Regions from separate parts of the Solwaraspora sp. WMMD792 genome, predicted to be linked through region 4. Evidence: riboswitches for the same ligand, from Rfam matches in the RefSeq annotation. Region 4 holds a riboswitch; each other region holds the start of a gene.
The links. Region 4 has a riboswitch for cyclic di-AMP ahead of O7629_RS04150 (NlpC/P60 family protein). Riboswitches for the same ligand answer to the same signal wherever they lie in the genome.
Positions count from the first base shown of each region.

Region 1: linked by a shared signal. The riboswitch ahead of O7629_RS18025 (hypothetical protein) and the one ahead of O7629_RS04150 (NlpC/P60 family protein) in region 4 are both predicted to bind cyclic di-AMP.
Region 2: linked by a shared signal. The riboswitch ahead of O7629_RS26965 (NlpC/P60 family protein) and the one ahead of O7629_RS04150 (NlpC/P60 family protein) in region 4 are both predicted to bind cyclic di-AMP.
Region 3: linked by a shared signal. The riboswitch ahead of O7629_RS30035 (hypothetical protein) and the one ahead of O7629_RS04150 (NlpC/P60 family protein) in region 4 are both predicted to bind cyclic di-AMP.

Region 1 covers NZ_JARUBH010000009.1:3,784,408-3,788,816, forward strand. The annotation lists gene O7629_RS18015 (AAA family ATPase) at 1-579, shown strand, start outside; gene O7629_RS18020 (cation diffusion facilitator family transporter) at 625-1,533, shown strand; cyclic di-AMP (ydaO/yuaA leader) riboswitch at 1,702-1,832, shown strand; gene O7629_RS18025 (hypothetical protein) at 1,837-2,973, shown strand; gene O7629_RS18030 (glycosyl hydrolase) at 3,458-4,409, shown strand, end outside.
Region 2 covers NZ_JARUBH010000009.1:5,798,805-5,803,213, forward strand. The annotation lists gene O7629_RS26955 (pyridoxamine 5'-phosphate oxidase family protein) at 1-90, opposite strand, end outside; gene dcd (dCTP deaminase) at 218-796, shown strand; gene O7629_RS26965 (NlpC/P60 family protein) at 957-1,895, opposite strand; cyclic di-AMP (ydaO/yuaA leader) riboswitch at 1,994-2,137, opposite strand; gene O7629_RS26970 (NlpC/P60 family protein) at 2,395-3,438, opposite strand; gene O7629_RS26975 (GPP34 family phosphoprotein) at 3,688-4,409, shown strand, end outside.
Region 3 covers NZ_JARUBH010000009.1:6,454,745-6,459,153, forward strand. The annotation lists gene O7629_RS30030 (glycoside hydrolase family 65 protein) at 1-1,319, shown strand, start outside; gene O7629_RS30035 (hypothetical protein) at 1,377-2,393, opposite strand; cyclic di-AMP (ydaO/yuaA leader) riboswitch at 2,396-2,531, opposite strand; gene O7629_RS30040 (TrkA family potassium uptake protein) at 2,787-3,464, shown strand; gene O7629_RS30045 (hypothetical protein) at 4,194-4,409, shown strand, end outside.
Region 4 covers NZ_JARUBH010000009.1:584,098-588,506, forward strand. The annotation lists gene O7629_RS04145 (sigma-70 family RNA polymerase sigma factor) at 181-1,179, shown strand; gene O7629_RS04150 (NlpC/P60 family protein) at 1,304-2,230, opposite strand; cyclic di-AMP (ydaO/yuaA leader) riboswitch at 2,274-2,420, opposite strand; gene O7629_RS04155 (DUF6232 family protein) at 2,880-3,416, shown strand; gene O7629_RS04160 (helix-turn-helix transcriptional regulator) at 3,464-4,345, opposite strand.

The sequences.
Region 1 (4,409 bases), 3.2 Mb from region 4:
CTCGCCTCCTGGACGGTGGTCGGGGATCCGGCGCAGACCGCGTGGACCGGGGATCCGGCCGAGCTCGCCCAGGCCCGGGACCGGGCGTTGGGGCGGCGGCCGCGGCGGGAATTCCAGCTGACCACGAACTACCGCAACCCGGCGGAGATCTTCGAACTGGCCGCCGAGGTGATCCGCGAGGTCGCTCCGGACGCCCCGTTGCCGACGGCGGTCCGATCGACCGGGGTGGCGCCACGCCGGGACCGGATAGCTGCGGCGGTGCTGCCGGCTGCCGTCCGTACCGCGACCGCCGAGATGCTGGCCGCAGTGGAGGGGACGGTCGGCGTCATCGCCGCGGTGGCCCGGCGGGACGAGGTCGCCGGCTGGCTCGGCGAGCTGGCGACCTCTCGGCTGCAGGTGGTGTCGAGCCTGCAGGCGAAGGGCATGGAGTACGACGCGGTGGTGCTGGTGGCCGGCGAGGAGATCCGTGCCGAGTCCGAGGCCGGGGTGCGCACCCTCTACGTCGCGCTCTCCCGGGCGACGCAGCGGCTGGTCACCATCGACCTCGACCCGGAGTCGATTGCACATATTGCTATGTGAGCATTAGTCTACTGACGAGACGCCGGGCGACGGAGGGTGGCAGGCGTGGGAGTCGGACACGATCACGGCGCCGGGAGCACCGGCCAGCGACACTACGGGCGTCTCTGGGCCGCCTTCGCCCTGCTGGCGGGCTTCATGGTCGTCGAGGCGGTCACCGCGCTGGCCACCGGCTCCCTGGCACTGCTGTCCGACGCCGGGCACATGTTCACCGACGTACTCGGCATCGGCATGGCGCTCGCGGCGATAGCCGCGACCCGGCGACCGACCGGGGAGCCGCAGCGCACCTTCGGCCTCTACCGCCTCGAGGTGCTGGCCGCGCTGGCGAACGCCGTACTGCTCGCCGGGGTCGCGCTCTACGTCCTGGTTGAGGCGGCCCGCCGGTTCGCCGATCCGGAGCCGGTGACGGTCGGCCCGATGCTGGTGGTGGCGGTCGCCGGACTGCTCGCCAACATCGTCGCCTTCGCCCTGCTGCGCCAGGGGGCCAGGGAGAGCCTCAACGTACGGGGCGCCTACCTGGAGGTACTCGGCGACCTGCTCGGCTCGGTGGGAGTGCTGGTGGCCGCCACGGTGATCGCCACCACCGGCTGGTGGTACGCCGACCCGCTGGTCGCCGTCGGTGTCGGGGTGTTCATCCTGCCGCGCACCTGGCGGCTGGCCCGGGCCGCGCTGCGCATCCTGGTGCAGGCGGCGCCGGAGCATGTGGAGGTCGCCCGGGTCCGCAGCCGGCTGGCCACCGTGCCGGGCGTCTGCGACGTGCACGACCTCCACGTCTGGACGCTCACCCCGGGCATGGAGGTGGCCTCGGCACACCTGGCCGTGACCCCGTCAGCCGATATCGGCACGGTGCTGCGGGACGCCCGGACGGCCCTGCACGACGAGTTCGGTATCGAGCACGCGACGCTGCAGATCGAGCCGCTGGCCCCCGCCGACTCCTGTGGACCGGCCGACTGGTGATTAGCAGATGCTTAAGTTTCGTGACCTTACCGCGACGTTGACAGCTACGATATACGTATATTTCTGATTTTTCCAGACATAACATGGCTATCGATACCGGGACGGCAACCCGGGGAACCGGTAGTCTCGGCCCCGGTCTCCGCTCGGGCGGCGCCCCTCCGGCGCCCGCGGAGGCCGTCGCCTAATCGCCGTACGGCGAGCCGGGGAACCACGTACCTGGGGTGCATCCGCGTCACGCGGTAGGGATCTTCCGTCCCGAACCCGTCAGCTAACCCGGTCGGCGGCTGACGGAAGGAACGCACAGTGTCACGCACAGTCCACAGGAAAACCCGATTCGCGTTGTTGGCGGCGTTGACCGCCGCCCTGATGGCCGTCACCGGCACCCCGATCGGCTCGCCGGCCGGAGCCGCCCTGCCCACGAACCGACCCGACCGGGTCGACGACGAGGGCGGCACCGACAGCCTGCGCAAGGAGCTCGATGCGGCCTCGAAGGGCTGGATCGACGCCAAGGCGGCGCTCAACCATTCGAAGGACCGGCAGAAGAAGCTGTCCGAGCAGCTCGACACGGTCGGTGCTGAGCTGGAGCAACGGAACAGGAACGTCGGGCACATCGTCGACCGCGCGTACCGCAACGGCCGGCTCGGCCCGGTCTCCGCGCTGCTCAACAGCACCTCGCCGGAAGGGTTCATCGACCGGGCGGCGGCGCTGAGCGCGGTGACCGCCAACGAGGAGAAGCAGCTCCGCGAGCTGTACCGCACCCGTGACCAGGTGACCAGGTCCAAGGCTGCGATCGAGCATGAGATCCGGGAGCAGCAGAAGCAGGTCACCATCATGGACCAGCGCCGGAACCAGGCGGAGCGGGCCCTGGCCGTCGCGGTCGCCGCCGAGAAGGAGGCGGAGGAACGGGCGAGGCAGCAGGCGGCGGAGGAGGCCGAGCGGGCCGCCGCCAGCGGATCCTCCGGCTCAGGATCCTCCGGCTCCGGCTCGTCGGGATCCGGGTCGTCCAGCGCGTCGGCGACCCCGGCCCCACGCAACGCCAACGGCTCCTGGCCGGCCGAGTCGTGCAACGTCGACGACCCCACCACCTCCGGCTGCATCACGCCGCGTACGCTGCACGCCCTGAACCAGGCGAAGGCTGCCGGCTTCACCCGCTACGTGTCCTGCTTCCGCAACGGCAGCTCCGGCGAGCACCCCAAGGGCCGGGCGTGTGACTTCGCCGCCCAGCCCAACGGCTTCGGTGGAGTGGCGACCGGCGGCGACAAGAGCTATGGCGACAACCTCGCGAACTACTACATCAACAACGCCGACCGGCTCGGCGTGCTCTATGTGATCTGGTACAAGCGGATCTGGCTGCCCAGCAGCGGCTGGAAGACGTACAGCGGCGCAGGCGGCGACCCGTCCAGCGACCACACCAACCACGTGCACCTGTCGGTGTACTGACGTCGCGCGTACGGGGGCGGACGGCCACGTCGGTGGCCGTCCGCCCCCGTACTGCTATGAACCGACGCCCCCGCCGGCTCGACGGTGATCCCCCGAATCGCCGTAGCGCATTCCCGGAGGACGATTCCTGTCAGCATCGATAATAGATGTGCAGGAGCCTCGGGCAGCACCGAAAGACCGATCGGCATATCGACCGACGGCCACCGGCATCCACACGAGAGCGCTCTACCACCACGCAGTCACACCCGGCTCACGCTGGGCACATTGCCGCCCGCGAGGCCGAGAGAGCGCTCTCACAGTTAGATATATAGCAGCAGCGGCACGGCTGTCAACAGACCGCGACGACCCCGTACCGGATGAACGAAACTTCATGTCGGGATATTGACAGGAGCCCGTATGTCTGATGACCTCCTGGCAATAACTCATTAATGGGCGTGAAATTTTTCGCGATCGTGGACTGCGCCCGACCCAACCCGGAGGCACCATGAACCTGTCGATCCGTGGCGCGCGAACAGGTCGTACGCCGCGCCGGATCCTGGCAGCCACCACCGTGACGGCGCTGGCCGCCACCGGACTGATCTTCGGCGTACTGCGCACCGCCGACGCCGCCACCGTCGGCGCCGGCAGCTACACCACCACCCGCCCGGCGGGCGCGGCCGCCCCGACCGCCTGCGGCAACATCTCCGCCAACCCCCGGCAGTACGTCACGGGCAACGCCCCAGCCGGCGCGGTGCCGACCAACGACTGGTGGTCGTCGCTGCTGTTCAAGCGGTACAACTGCGCCTACTCCGACCCGCTGCACGCCCACCCGATGTCGTTCCAGCCGACCGCCGGCGGACTCGGCGTCTCCTACACCACCGAGGCGGCGATCTCCGGCACGTCGACCGGCGTCGGCGAATACCACTACCCGTACACCCGGGAGTTCACCCTCGGCGTCGCCGGACTCAACGCCCCGGACGTCAAGGTCGACGGCTGGACCGACTGGACGGTCAGCCCGTACTGGTCCGACGGGGCCCGTACCCTGCGCGCGACCGTCGGCCACGGTCTGCCGTTCGTGTACGCCCAGGTCACCGGCGGCAACGCGGAACTGTCGTTTCCCGGCACCCCGACGGTCTGGCACCACGGCGGCACCCGGGTCGGCTTCTCCATGCGCGGCCACGACTACGTCGCCTACGCCCCCAGCGGCGCGACCTGGACCGTCAACGGGACCACCATCAGCTCCACCCTCGCCGGCCGCGGCTACTTCTCCGTCGCGCTGCTGCCGACCGGCGCCGGCACCAGCGCCGCGCGGCGCACCGCCCTGATGGACAGCTACGGCCGGTACGCCCACGCGCACGTCACCGGCACCCGGGTCAGCTGGAGCTACGATCAGGCCAGCAGCACGGTCGACGCCACCTACAGCTTCACCACCACGGCCCGGGAGGGCTCCGTCACCG
Region 2 (4,409 bases), 5.2 Mb from region 4:
GCCGAGGCCGGGACCGTACTGCTGCATGAGGAGTCGGATCGCCGTGGCCAGGCGGGGCTCGTCGGCTGCGAACTCGGACCAGGTTGCCATGCGATGATTCTATCGAACATGTGTACGAAGAGATAGTCGGATCGCCCGGCCAAGCCGATCCGGGTACGTTCCGGCCAGGACACCGGCCGCGCGGTCGCACCGGCCGCACGGTCGCTATCGTGTGACGATGCTCCTCTCCGACCGGGACATCGTCGCGGAGACCAAGACCGGCGGCCTCTCCCTCGAGCCGTTCGAACCCTCGCTCATCCAGCCGTCGAGCATCGATGTCCGGCTCGACCGGTATTTCCGGGTCTTCAACAACCACCTGTACACCCACATCGACCCGGCCACCCGGCAGGACGATCTGACGTCCCAGGTCGAGGTGCCCAGCGGCGACCCGTTCGTCCTGCACCCCGGTGAGTTCGTCCTCGCCTCCACGCTCGAGGTCGTCTCGCTCGGCGACGGCCTGGCCGCCCGACTGGAGGGCAAGTCGAGCCTGGGTCGGCTGGGCCTGCTGACCCACTCCACCGCCGGCTTCATCGACCCCGGCTTCTCCGGCCACGTGACGTTGGAGTTGTCCAACGTGGCGAACCTGCCGATCAAGCTCTGGCCCGGGATGAGGATCGGCCAGTTGTGCATCTTCCGGCTCTCGTCGACGTCCGAGCATCCGTACGGGTCGGCGGTCTACGGATCCCGGTACCAGGGGCAGCGTGGGCCCACTCCGAGCCGGTCCTGGCAGCGGTGGCGCACCTGGCCGACCAGCTGAACCGGCTGGGCTGTTGGAGAGCCGGCGCACCGGCGGCGGGGAGGCGAAAGGCGCCCTCCCAAGCCGGGGGGAGACATGGGAGGGCGCCTTTCCGGTGGCCGGTGCTGCCGCTTGACGGGGGGATCAGCGGCACGCGCCAGGCCATGGGGAGGAGTGAGGTCTAGCCGGGCCTGCCGTAACTGTGCACACTCGAACCGATCTTGCGCATCTGCACCGGTTCGCCCGCCTGGGAGGCGTGCACGATCCAGCCGTTACCCACGTACATGCCGACGTGGGAAAGCCCGCTGTAGTAGAAGATGAGGTCGCCGGGGCGCAACTCGTCCCGGCTGACGTTGGCGGTCACCTGACGCTGCCGGGCGGCGTTGTGCGGCAGCGAGACGCCGGCCTGCGCCCAAGCGGCCAGGGTGAGACCCGAACAGTCGTAGCTGCCCGGTCCCGCTGAACCCCACACGTACGGCTTGCCGATCTGCGCGCAGGCGAAGGTGACCGCCTTGCCGGCCGCACCGCCGGGGTAGGTCGCCGGGCAGGGCGCGGGACGCAGCGAGCCGAGGGTGTTGGTCGAGCCGTACGCCTCCAGGCGCAGGTCCTGCAGCCGGTCAACCTCGGCGTCGATCTCCTTGGCCTTCGCCGCCAGCTGAGCCTCGGTGCTGGTCAGCTCGACGATCAAATCGTCGAGCGGGGCCTTCTTCGCGGCGTACTCGTTCTTGAGGTCGACGACGGCCTGCACGTCGCGTGCCTGCCGCCGGGCGAACTGGTCCAGCAGCTCGAGCTGGTCGGCGAGGTGGGTCGGCTTGCCGTTGGTCAGGATCGCGTTGAAGACCGACGGACTACCGCCCTTGTACGACCGGGCGGCGAACTCGCTGACCCGGTCCATCGCCAGGTCGATCTGGATCTGCAGCGGCTTGATCTTCTTCTGCAGTTCGTCCGCCTGCTTCTTCTTGGCGGCGAGGTCCTGCCGTACGGCGTTGTGCCGTTCGATCGTCGGTTCGAGCTCGGCCCAGACCTCGTCGATCTGCGACTCGATTTCGGCGACGGTCGGCTGCGCCTGCGCCGGCGCTCCGACCAGCAGCAGACCGACGCCGGTGGTGGCGGCGATCAACGCGGTGAGTATTCGGCTAGGGTCGTGCGGCGTTTTTTGCCGATGGTCGCGGCTGGACCACCGGAGGTATCGCCGAGGGGCGCTCGTAGCCACCGGACTCCTTCTCCCCAGACCGCCTACCGGGTTAGCTGACGGGTTCGGGCGGAAAGGAGACGCCCTACCGCAGGTGGCCTGCGGATTCACCCCGGAAGTGCCGTGGGTCCCCGGCTCGCCGTCAGACGGCGATTAGGCGGTGTCAGGCCGAGGTCAACCCGGCTGGTTGACGTCCTCCCGACTCGACGATCCCCAAGGGTAGAGAGCGGCGTTCTCGCTACGCAAGCGAGAACATGGACTATCTCATTGAGTACGCAGGCGATTGCGTATCGTGCATAGGCTGCCATCGTTCAAGCGTTCGAATCTTGCCGGGCGGACCGGCCCGTTCATACCGGTCCGCCCGTACGTTCGGCCGACCAACGCGCGCCACTCAGATTGCCTCGGCGGGCTGGCTGACCTGCCGCGATCAGCCGACCCGCTTGAATCCGGCGAGCGGCATGTTGTCGATGTTCTCCATCTGCACGGGTTGACCCGCGCGGGGAGCGTGCACCATCAGGCCATTACCGATGTAGATCCCCACGTGATGCAGATCACTAAAGAAGAATACGAGATCCCCGGGTTTGGCGTTGGCGCGGCTGACCGAACTGCCCTGATTCCACTGAGTTCCGGTGTAATGCGTGAGGCTGACACCGGCACTTGCCCAGGCGTACTGGGTCAGGCCGGAACAGTCGAAGGCGTTCGGCCCGGTGGCACCCCAGACGTACGGCTTACCGAGCTGTGCGCACGCGGTGCGGACCGCGGTTCCGGCGGCTCCGCCGACCGACACCGCCGGGCACGGGCCGGAGGCACCAGATCCGCCGGTGTAGCCGGTGGACTGGTACGCGGCGTTGCGCGCCCGCTCCAGGCGCTTGATCTCGGCGTCGATGGTCTTGCGCTGCTCGGCGAGCGTCTTGTCCTGTGCCTGCTGCTTCGTGATCAACTCGTCCAGCGTCTGCCGTTCGGCGAGATAGCGGTCCCGGGTCTCCAGAACAGCGGTGATCTTTTCCTGCCGACGCTTGGAGATTCGGTCCAGCACCACGAGCTGATCCGCCAGGCTGGTCGGTGATCCGGTCCGGAGCAGGGCGTTCAGTTCGCTCGACGGCCCGGTCCGGTAGTAGCGGTTGGCAACCTCGCCGATCTCATCCGCCGCCAGGTTGGCCTGCAGGGACAGGGGGCGGATCTTCTCGTCGAGCGCGGCCGCTTTCTTCTCGTTGGCCTTGAGCTCGCTGTGCACCTTGTTGTACTGCTCGATGACCGGTTCCAGTTTCAGCCACTGGGCATCCAACTCGGCTTCGATCTCAGCCAGCGTCGGCTCGGCGTGGGCCGGCCCAGCCGGGGAGAGCAACGCGATTACGGCGAGCAACAGCGTGATCGCACTATGCCGCAAGAGCCGTAAAGGCCGATGCTCTCCGCGTCGATATCGGGACCCACTGTGACGATGGATGTGCGAATTTGCGAGCGCACGTGCCATTGGCAGCGACTCCTTCAATGGTTCGATCGCTGGGGCCTCACGGGCGGGGGTACGGAGGCCGACATCCGCAGCGGTCGGTGCATCACCTTATTGGAAAGCGCGGTGTTCGTTCAAGACCGCCTGCCGCCTCTGCTTCCTCCGTGGCAACCGCTCGGCGCCGCCCGCAGCACTGCTTCTCCCGTAGCAGCTGCTTCTCCCGCAGCTACCGCTTATCCTGCGGTCACCGGTCTGGGCGGTTAGCGTGATGACATGGAGTCGCTCAGCCTCGCGGAGGAGCTGGTCCTGCTCAGCTATGACGATTCCGGGACCGCGACCGTCGCTTCCCCAGAGCTCGACTACGCCGTCGCCGGGGCGGTGTTGTGCGACCTCGCCGTCGGCGGCCAGATTGCGATTGACGCAGACGGCCGGGTGCTGGCCGACGACAACCCGACCGGCGGCAACCCAGCCGACGACAGCCAGGCCGACGACGATCCCGCCGGCGGGTACGCGCCCGGCGGAGCCCCGGGTCGAGGCCACGGTCGGGAGCTGCTCGACCAGGTACGGACCAGGATCCAGGCCGAGCCTGGCCGCGCGACCCGCGACTGGGTGGTCGATCTGTCCCACGGTGTAGTCGACGAGGTACTCGACGGGCTGGTCGCCTCGGGGGTGCTCCGCCGGGAACGGGACCGGGTGCTCTGGGTGCTGCCCCGGACCAGGTTCGCTCCGCCGGACGGCGTCGAACCGCCCGCCGAGACGGAGACCCGGCGACGGCTGGCCGCCGCCGAGCGCGGCGCGGGACCGGTCGGACCACGTACCGCCGCGTTGGCCTGCCTGCTGAACGCACTCGACGTGCCGGACGTCGGTGCTGCACGGCCTTCGGACGCGCGGCACCGGCCGCCCGCGGTGCTCGGGCCGGCGGCCTGGCCGATCGCCGCGACCACCGACGTCGTCGACGGGTACCGGGCGACGGTCGCCCGCAGCGTCTTCACCGC
Region 3 (4,409 bases), 5.9 Mb from region 4:
CCGGACCGGGGTACGACGGGCACGCCTTCTGGGACACCGAGATGTTCGTGCTGCCGGTGCTGACCTACACCCAGCCGGGGGCGGTCGCCTCGGTGCTGCGCTGGCGGCACTCGACCCTGGACCAGGCGCGGGAGCGGGCCCGGATGCTCGGGCTCAACGGGGCGGCGTTCCCGTGGCGGACCATCCGTGGCCAGGAGTGCTCGGCGTACTGGCCGGCCGGCACGGCCGCGTTCCACGTGGCGGCGGACATCGCCGACGCGGTCCGGCGGTACGTGCACGCCACCGGGGACGTCGAGTTCGAGCGGGAGATCGGCCTCGAACTGCTGGTGGAGACCGCCCGGTTGTGGCGTTCGCTGGGCCACCACGACCGGCACGGCCGGTTCCACATCGACGGGGTGACCGGGCCGGACGAGTACACCGCCGTGGTCGACGACAACATCTACACCAACCTGATGGCGCAGCGGAACCTGCTGACCGCCGCCGACTGCGCGCTGCGCTACGCCGACCGGGCCTGGGTGCTCGGCGTCGACGACGAGGAGACCGCGGCCTGGCGGGACGCGGCGCTGTCGATGCACGTCCCGTACGACGACGAGCTGGGTGTGCACCCGCAGTCGGCCGGGTTCACCCGGCACCAGGAGTGGGACTTCGCCGGCACCCCGCAGGACCACTATCCGCTGCTGCTGCACTACCCGTACTTCGATCTGTACCGCAAGCAGGTGGTCAAGCAGGCCGACCTGGCGCTGGCGATGCACTGGCGGGGCGACGCGTTCACCGAGGAGGAGAAGGCCCGCAACTTCGCCTACTACGAGCGGCGTACGGTGCGGGACTCGTCGTTGTCGGCGTGCACCCAGTCGGTGATCGCCGCGGAGACCGGCCATCTGGAGCTCGCCCACGACTACATGGGTGAGGCCGCGTTGATGGACCTGCACGACATCAACCGCAACACCCGCGACGGCATCCACGTGGCCGCCCTGGCCGGGGCGTGGCTCGCGCTGGTCGCTGGCTTCGGGGGGATGCGTGACCACGGCGGGGAGCTGGCCTTCGCTCCCCGGCTGCCACAGCGGATCAACCGGCTGGAGTTCGCCATGATGTGGCGGGGCCTGCGGCTGCGGGTGGCGGTCCAGCACGACGAGGTGACCTACTCGCTGCGCGACGTCGACCCCAACGCCACCGTTGACCTGACCCACCACGGCGAATCGATCACGGTGGCTGCGGACAAGCCGGTCACCCGGGCGATCCCGCCGGCCGGCCCGGTCGGTCCGCCGCCGCAGCAGCCGACCGGCCGGTCACCGGTACGCCGGTCGGCGCGTACCGACTGACGACCTACGTCTCGTGCGGTGCCGGGCCGGCCCGGCACCGCACGAGGTGAGGTCAGGTCACAGCAGGGACAGATGTACGTGGTTGGTGTGGTCGCTGTTCGGGTCGCCGCCGGCGCCGCTGTACGAACTCCAGCCGGTGGTCGGTGACCAGAACTGCCGGTACCAGATGACGTACAGGATGCCGAGCTTGTCGGCGTTGCGGACGAAGAAGGCGGTCAGGTTGTTGCCGTACAGCCGGTCGTCGCCGAAGGCGTCGCCGCCGAACCCCTGCTGCTGAGCGGAGAAGTCGCAGGCCCGCCCCTTGGGGTGCTCGAACGGTCCGCCGGGGCGGAAGCAGGAGACGAAGCGGGTGAAGCCGGCCTTCTTCGCCTCGTTCAGCGCGTGCATGGTGCGCGGCGTGATGCAGCCGCTCGTGGTGGGGTCGTCCAGACTGCACGACTGGGACGGCCAGGAACCGTCCGAGTTGCGCGGCGCCTGGGCGGCGACCGGCGAGGTGGCCGAGACGAACCCGTTGGTGGCGACCGCGCCGACCAGTTGCAGGGCCTTTTCGGCCTCTTTCTTCTGGCGGGCCATCGCTTCGAGTTGCTGTTCCTCGCGGGCCACTTCGGCGTCGATCGCGGCGACCGCCCGGGCGGCCTGTTCGCGGGCCTCGTTGAGCTCCCGGATCCGCTTGTTGTCGTGCATGGCGATCATGTCCAGGCCTTCGGCGCGTTCCAGCAACGCGTCCGGGTCTGCGCTGTTGAGCAGGACCATCACCGGGGTGATCCGACCGAGACGGTACGAGTTGGAGGCGACCTGGCCGATCTGTGGGGTCAGCGCCGCTATCCGTTCCTCGACCTTTTCCAACTCGAGGTTGAGTTTCAACTGGCGTTTGCGGGACTCGTCGACCGCCGCCTTGGCTTCGACGTAGCCCCGGCCGGTCGATTCGAGCACTTCGCTGAGCAGTGGCGGGGCGCCTTCGTCGTCCGGATCCTGAGCGGCGGCCGGCGACGCTACGACGAAGCCGGCGAGCAGGGCGGCGACGGCGGCGAGGGCCGCGGCCGTCGGAATCCGCCGGCGGAGGGGTGCGGTCATCCTGTTCCTTTCCTTGGCCGCCGACCGAGTTAGCTGACGGGTTCGGGACGGAACGATCCCTACCGCTGGCGCGGATTCACCCCGGTGGAAACGTGGTTCCCCGGCTCACCCCGGAGGGTGATTGGGCGGCGGTCACCGCCGGCACCGGTGGGCGCCGCCTGGCGGAGACCGCCGGCAAGCTTACCGGATCGGTCACCGGCATCAACACCTCGACAATCCTGACTGAGCTGAAAAATCCGTTACCAGGCAACGACTTTCGGTGATGTCCACTGTCTGCGTTCGGCGGCGTACGACAAGTCGTCAGGCGGGCCGGATTCGCTGCGCCGAGGTTAGCGGCTGACTACAGTGCGTATGAGGAAAAGCGGGAAAGTCGCAGCGTCGGACGGATCTTCGATGAGAGATGACGATTCCCCGGTCGGGCCGCCGGACGCCGACAGCGTGGTGGTGATCGGCCTCGGCCGGTTCGGTGGTCAGGTCGCCCAGTCTCTGCTCCGTCTCGGCCACGACGTGCTGGGCATCGACGAGCACCCCAAACGGGTGCACCGCTGGTCCGAGCGGCTGCCGAGGGTGGTCGAGGCGGATTCGACCGATGACCAGGCGTTGCGCCAGTGTGGCGTCGCCGACTACCCCCGCGCGGTGGTCGGCATCGGCTCGGACGTCGAGGCCAGCATCCTCACCGTGGTGGCGCTGACCGAGCTGGGTGTCCCGGAGGTCTGGGCGAAGGCGATCACCGCCAAGCACGGCCGGATCCTCGCCTCGGTCGGCGCGCACCATGTGATCTTTCCGGAGGCGGCGATGGGTGACCGGGTGGCCCACCTGCTGGCCAGTCGGATGCTCGACTTCATCGAGTTCGACGACGGGTTCGCCATCGCCAAGGTCTGCGCCCCACCGGACGCCGCCGGCCGGACGTTGGCCGAGTCCCGGCTACGTCAGCGGTACGGCATCACGGTGGTCGGGATCAAGGAGCGGGACCGGCAGCTGAGGTACGCGGGACCTGAGACGTTGATCCCGCCGGATGCGCTGCTGATCGTCGCCGGGGCGACCACGGCGGTTCAGCAGTTCGGCCGGTGAACATGGGCGTGACCGCCTCATCACACCTTCATTTCGTGAGCTGATCAGCCGCCGGACTTTCGCAAACTCGTGACTCAGGCTACAGTCCCTGCATGGGAGCGCTTCCATCGATGGATGTGCCCCGCTGAAGTAGTCGACGCGTGGCGCGGCGATGGCGACATCACCGTGTCAACCGCACAGCTCCCGAGGCTGGCGGCGGGCCAAGCCCGGACTCCGCCGCCAGCCCGCGCACCACCTGTCGAGAGGAGGTGGAACCAGAGCCACTCGCGTGGCCCGGCTCCCGCGCGTCACGCACGACCTGGACGCCAGACCGCTCGTGCGTGTTTAGCAACTGATGGTGGGGACGGGGGTTGCCCTCCCCGTCCCCACGCTAGTCCTCGATTGTTACGGCGGGGAATCGCCGACAAGTCAGGACCGCGACGCCGGTCCGTCCGACAGTGCTGCCCGGCCTGCCGATGCATCGGCAGGCTTCGTTGTATATGGGGCCTGGGGCAGCGGCTGGGCTGCCGCGCCCGGTCTGTGGCGACGGTCGGACCGGGCCCTTTCCGTCGCCCCGCATGGGTTCGAGGTTCGTCGATCGGTAGTGGGCAAGCTCACAGTCGGTCGATCCGCTGGTCGCGACCGGACGATCCGGTCGCGCGCCGCCGGCGCGGTGGTGCCCGGCTAGTCAATCGACAATCATGGATATCAAGGTCGCTGGTCCGTCCCGGCGGCCGCACCGAAAGCGAGATGTCCATGCCGCAACCGCCGCACCGCTGCCGCCGGTGGATCCGGCGCGATCCCAACCACACCCGACGCCGGCTCGGCGTCGCGGTCGCCGCCGCACTGCTCGGCCCACCCCTGCTACCGGCGTCCGTGGCGCTCGCCGCGGCGGACACCGAGCCGCCGACCACTCCCGGCACCCCGACCGTCGCCGAGATCAGCACCACCGACGTCACCCTGGTC
Region 4 (4,409 bases):
GGCAGGAAACGCCAATCCTGTTCACAGCAATTATTCAGGCAATCGTGTCAGCTTCGACTCACGAGACGGAATCCCTGACGCGTCTCATCTGTTGTGCAGGTGTCGGCGCCATACGGCGGGGCCTGCCACATCAGGTTCGCCGGATCGGAGGCGGACGTGACGGGGGAGAGGCTGATGGAGATGCGCATCGCAGGTGACAGGGCACGACGTGGGGTTAACGAGGGGACCGTGAGCAACGTGGAGAAGACGATGGCTTTGCGGACCGACGAGGTCGCCGAGGAGCGGGACCTCGTTGGCGTCTACCTGCATGAGATCTCCCGCACGCCGCTGCTCGATGCGGCCCGGGAAGTCGACCTCTCCAAGGCGATCGAGGCCGGTCTGTACGCGGAGCACCTGCTGGAGCAGGGCGTGCCGCGGGCCGGGGTGAGCCGCGAGGAGTTGGAGCGGCTGGTCGTCGAGGGTGAACGGGCCAAGGACCTGTTCATCCGGGCCAACCTGCGCCTGGTGGTGTCGATCGCCCGCCGCTACGTCCGGTCCGGGATGCCGATGCTGGACCTGATCCAGGAGGGCAACACCGGTCTGGTCCGCGCGGTGGAGAAGTTCGACTACGAGCGTGGTTTCAAGTTCTCCACCTACGCGACCTGGTGGATTCGGCAGGCCATCAGCCGGGCGATCGCCCAGCAGGAGCGGACCGTACGGCTTCCGGTGCACCTGGTCGAGGACGTCAACCGGATGCGCAACGTGGCCCGGCAGTTGACCCGTGAGCTCGGTTCGGACCCGGAGCCGGAGCAGATCGCCGCCTCGCTCGGCGTGCCGGTCGAGCGGGTGCACGAGCTGGTGCGGTGGTCGCAGGACACGGTGTCGCTGGACACCCCGGTCGGCGACGACGGCGACACCAACCTGGGCGACCTGGTGGCCGACAGCGACGCACCGTCGCCGGAGGACATCGTGCTCACCGGGTTGGAGCGGCAGCGGATCGAGGGCCTGCTCAACCACCTGGACGACCGGTCCGCCGGCATCATGCGGGCCCGGTACGGCCTGGAGGACGGGCGGGAGCACTCGTTGACCGAGGTCGCGTCGCGCTTCTCACTGTCCCGGGAGCGCATCCGTCAGCTGGAGATTCAGGCGCTGGGCCGGCTGCGGGAGCTGGCCCGGGCGGAGGGGCTGCAGGCGGCCTGACGAATCGGCTGCAGGCGACCTGATCCGCCGATGAACTGACAGCGCCCACCGACGAACTGACGACGGCCCGGCATCCGCGCTCAGCGGATGCCGGGCCGTCGGCGGTGTCGGGCGAGCGACCGGGTCAGCGGACCCGGCCGTAGCCGTACGGCGGCATCATGTCCACGCTGGCCAGCTCGACGGTGCGGCCGAAGGTGGGTGCGTGGATCACCTGGCCGCCGCCCACGTACAGGCCGACGTGGGCGAGACCGTTGTAGAACACCAGGTCACCGGGCTGCAGTGAGCCACGGTTGATTTTCGCGACCACGTCCCACTGCATCGCCGCGTTGTGCGGCAGACTCTTGCCGGCGGTACGCCACGCGGCGAGCGTCAGGCCCGAGCAGTCGTAACCGTTCGGGCCGCTGGCAGCCCAGACGTACGGCTTGCCGATGGCTCCGTACGCGAACTCGACGACCGAGCCGGCGGCACCGGACACCGACGGGACGGTCCCGGTGTACGACGAGCCGGTCTCGCTCGCGGCACCGTAGGCCCGTTCCCGCTTGTCCATCAGCTCGTCGATGTCGGCTTCGATGCTCTTCTTGCGGTCGGCGAGCTCCTTGACCTGGGCGTCCTGCTTCTCCAGGGCGGCCTGCAGCTTCTCCTGCTCGGCCAGGTAGGTCAGCTGGGTGCTGGTGAACTCGGTGAGCCGCTGCTGCCGGTCCCGGGCCAGGTGGTCGAGGGTGCCGAGCCGGTGGATGAAGCTGCCGGAGGTGCCGTCGAGCAGGGCGGTCGCGGTGCTCAACCCGCCGGTCTTGTACGCGTTGACCGCGATCTGACCGACCTCGGTCTGCGCCGCCGCGAGTTCGGCCTGCAGCGGGCCGAGCTTGGCGTCGATCTCCTCGGCCGCCGCCCGGGTGGCCTTGGCCTCCTCCCTGAGCCGGTTGTACGACTCGACGACCTTGGCCAGCTCTTCGGATTCCTTGTCGATCTGCTGCGTGAGCTCGCTGACCGTCGGCTGGGCGGTCGCGGCGGTCGCCGGTACCACCAGGCCGAGGCTTACGCCGGCCAGCATCAGGGTGCGCAGCAGAATCCGCGCTGTTGACAAGAACGCAGAACCCTTCTTCCTCGCCGCCTACCGGGTTAGCTGACGGATTCGGGCGGGAAGTTCGCCCTACCGCGGTGAACCGCGGATTCACCCCAGTTGCCGATGGGTCCCCGGATCGCAACCGTGAGATCACTGTTCGTAACGTCGGATAATCTCGGTACGGCGATTCGGCGGCACTGGACCGGCGTCACCGCTTCCCGGCGACTGGCGACCGGACCAGCCGGTCCAACTTAGCCGCAAGGGTCGCGACCCGGAAAGTGCTGCGATCGTGATCCGTGGCATGGAACTGGCTGGGGTCCGTTGACAGTTACTGGATGTGACGGTTGGCTGCTCTGGGCAACATTCCTATTGCCTTCGCGTGACCGGTCGACTGCGGTACGTCGTCATTGGACAGCGCCTGATCAATTGCGAATAATGCGTCATTAGTCGGTCTGCGCGGTTGTCGTCAGTAAGCTATCTGGATAAATAGGCGCAAAAGGTCTGATTCGCCATCCAGGACGCGGCCTGCCGTACGTCATTCTGCTAGGTGGCAGAATGACTACCTTCCATCGAGTAGCTTGCTGTTTGCACAATGGACCCGCAAGGTCAGCGCCGCACGAGCCCTTCGGAGGCAGCTATGCGTGCTACTCGCCAGACCCCACCCCGACGCGGTTCCCCGGTACCCGCCCCGTCCGGCTCCAGTGTCGGACGGACCTTCTACCGGCAGCCCGGCATCTGCGTGACCGGTGAATGGTTCGTCGTGGCCGGCCGGCGGTTCGCCGTCCGCGACCTCACCGAACTCCGGACCGCACGGGGCGCCCGCGACCGGCTCACCGGCCGGGTGATCGCGGTGACCGCCCTGACCCTGACGGCGGTCGCGGTGACCGTCGGCTACACCCGCGGGCTGGACGAGGTCAGTGCGGGGGCCTACCTCGCCATGCTGGCGGCTGCGTTCGTGCCGGTGGCGGTCGCCTGGCTCGGCGACCGGCTGCGGCCGCGGGCGTACGAACTCTGGGGCCGTCACCAGGGACTGCTGTTGCTGCTGTTCAGCACCGACGACGAACGCCAGTACGGCCAGGTGAGCCGGGCGTTGATGCGGGCCCGGGAAATGTCCCGGCTGGCCGGTCTGTCCGAGCCGGTCACCATCGAACCGTGGGTGCCCGACCAGCGGTGAGCGGGCCCGACCGTCGCTGCGGTCGCCAGCGGGCTGGTCGACGTCGATCAGCCCGCGTCTCGCCCGTCCAGTTGACGGGCGAGGTCGTGCAGCATCGCCACCGAGTCGGCCGGTGACAGGGATTCTGCCCGTAGTCGGTCGAAGACATGCTGGTACGGCCGGACCTCGTCGGCCCGGTCGATGACCTCCTCGACCAGAGCGCTCTCCACGTACACCACGTCGGCGTCGGCCTGGTCGGCGAAGTGCAGGATGACGAACGGCCCGAGCACCGTGTTGCTTCCGGCGGTGAACGGCAGCACCCGGACCGTGACATGAGGTGCCGCCGACATCTTCGCCACATGCTGGAGCTGCTCGCGCAGCACCCGCGGGCCGCCGGTCATCCGGCGCAGCGCCGCCTCGTCGATGACCACCTCGATCTGCGGCGGATCGGCGCCGAAGAGCACCTCGTGCTGGCGGGCCAGCCGGATCTGCACCCGCCCTTCGATCTCGGCCGCCGGTACGTGGTGCGGGCCGTCGGCCGGGATCACGGCGCGGGCGTACTCCTCGGTCTGCAGTAGGCCGGGGAAGCTGATCGGCTGGAAGTACCGCAGTGCCGACGCCTCCGCCTCCAGGCCGATGTAGGCCGCGTAGGCGGCCGGTACCCGGTCCTTGTAGCCGCTCCACCAGGCGCGCCGTCGTGCCGCCCGGGCCAGCTCGACGAGCTCCTGCACCTGCTGCTGGTCGCGTACGCCGTACAGGTCCAGCAGGGCCTTGACGTCGTTGGTCGAGATGCTGACCGACCCCGACTCGATCCGGATCAGCTTCGACAGCGACCAGTCCATTTGAGCGGCGACGTAGTCCTGGGTCAGCGCGGCGGCCTCGCGTGCCCGGCGTAGCGCCGCACGCAGCCGGCGACGCCCGATGGTCGGGCCCTGGTGTCGGGCAGGCATGGGAACGCTCCGGGGGAGTGCCTTGCAGAGTGCCACCTGGCTGGTTGCCACCCTGTTGCACGCT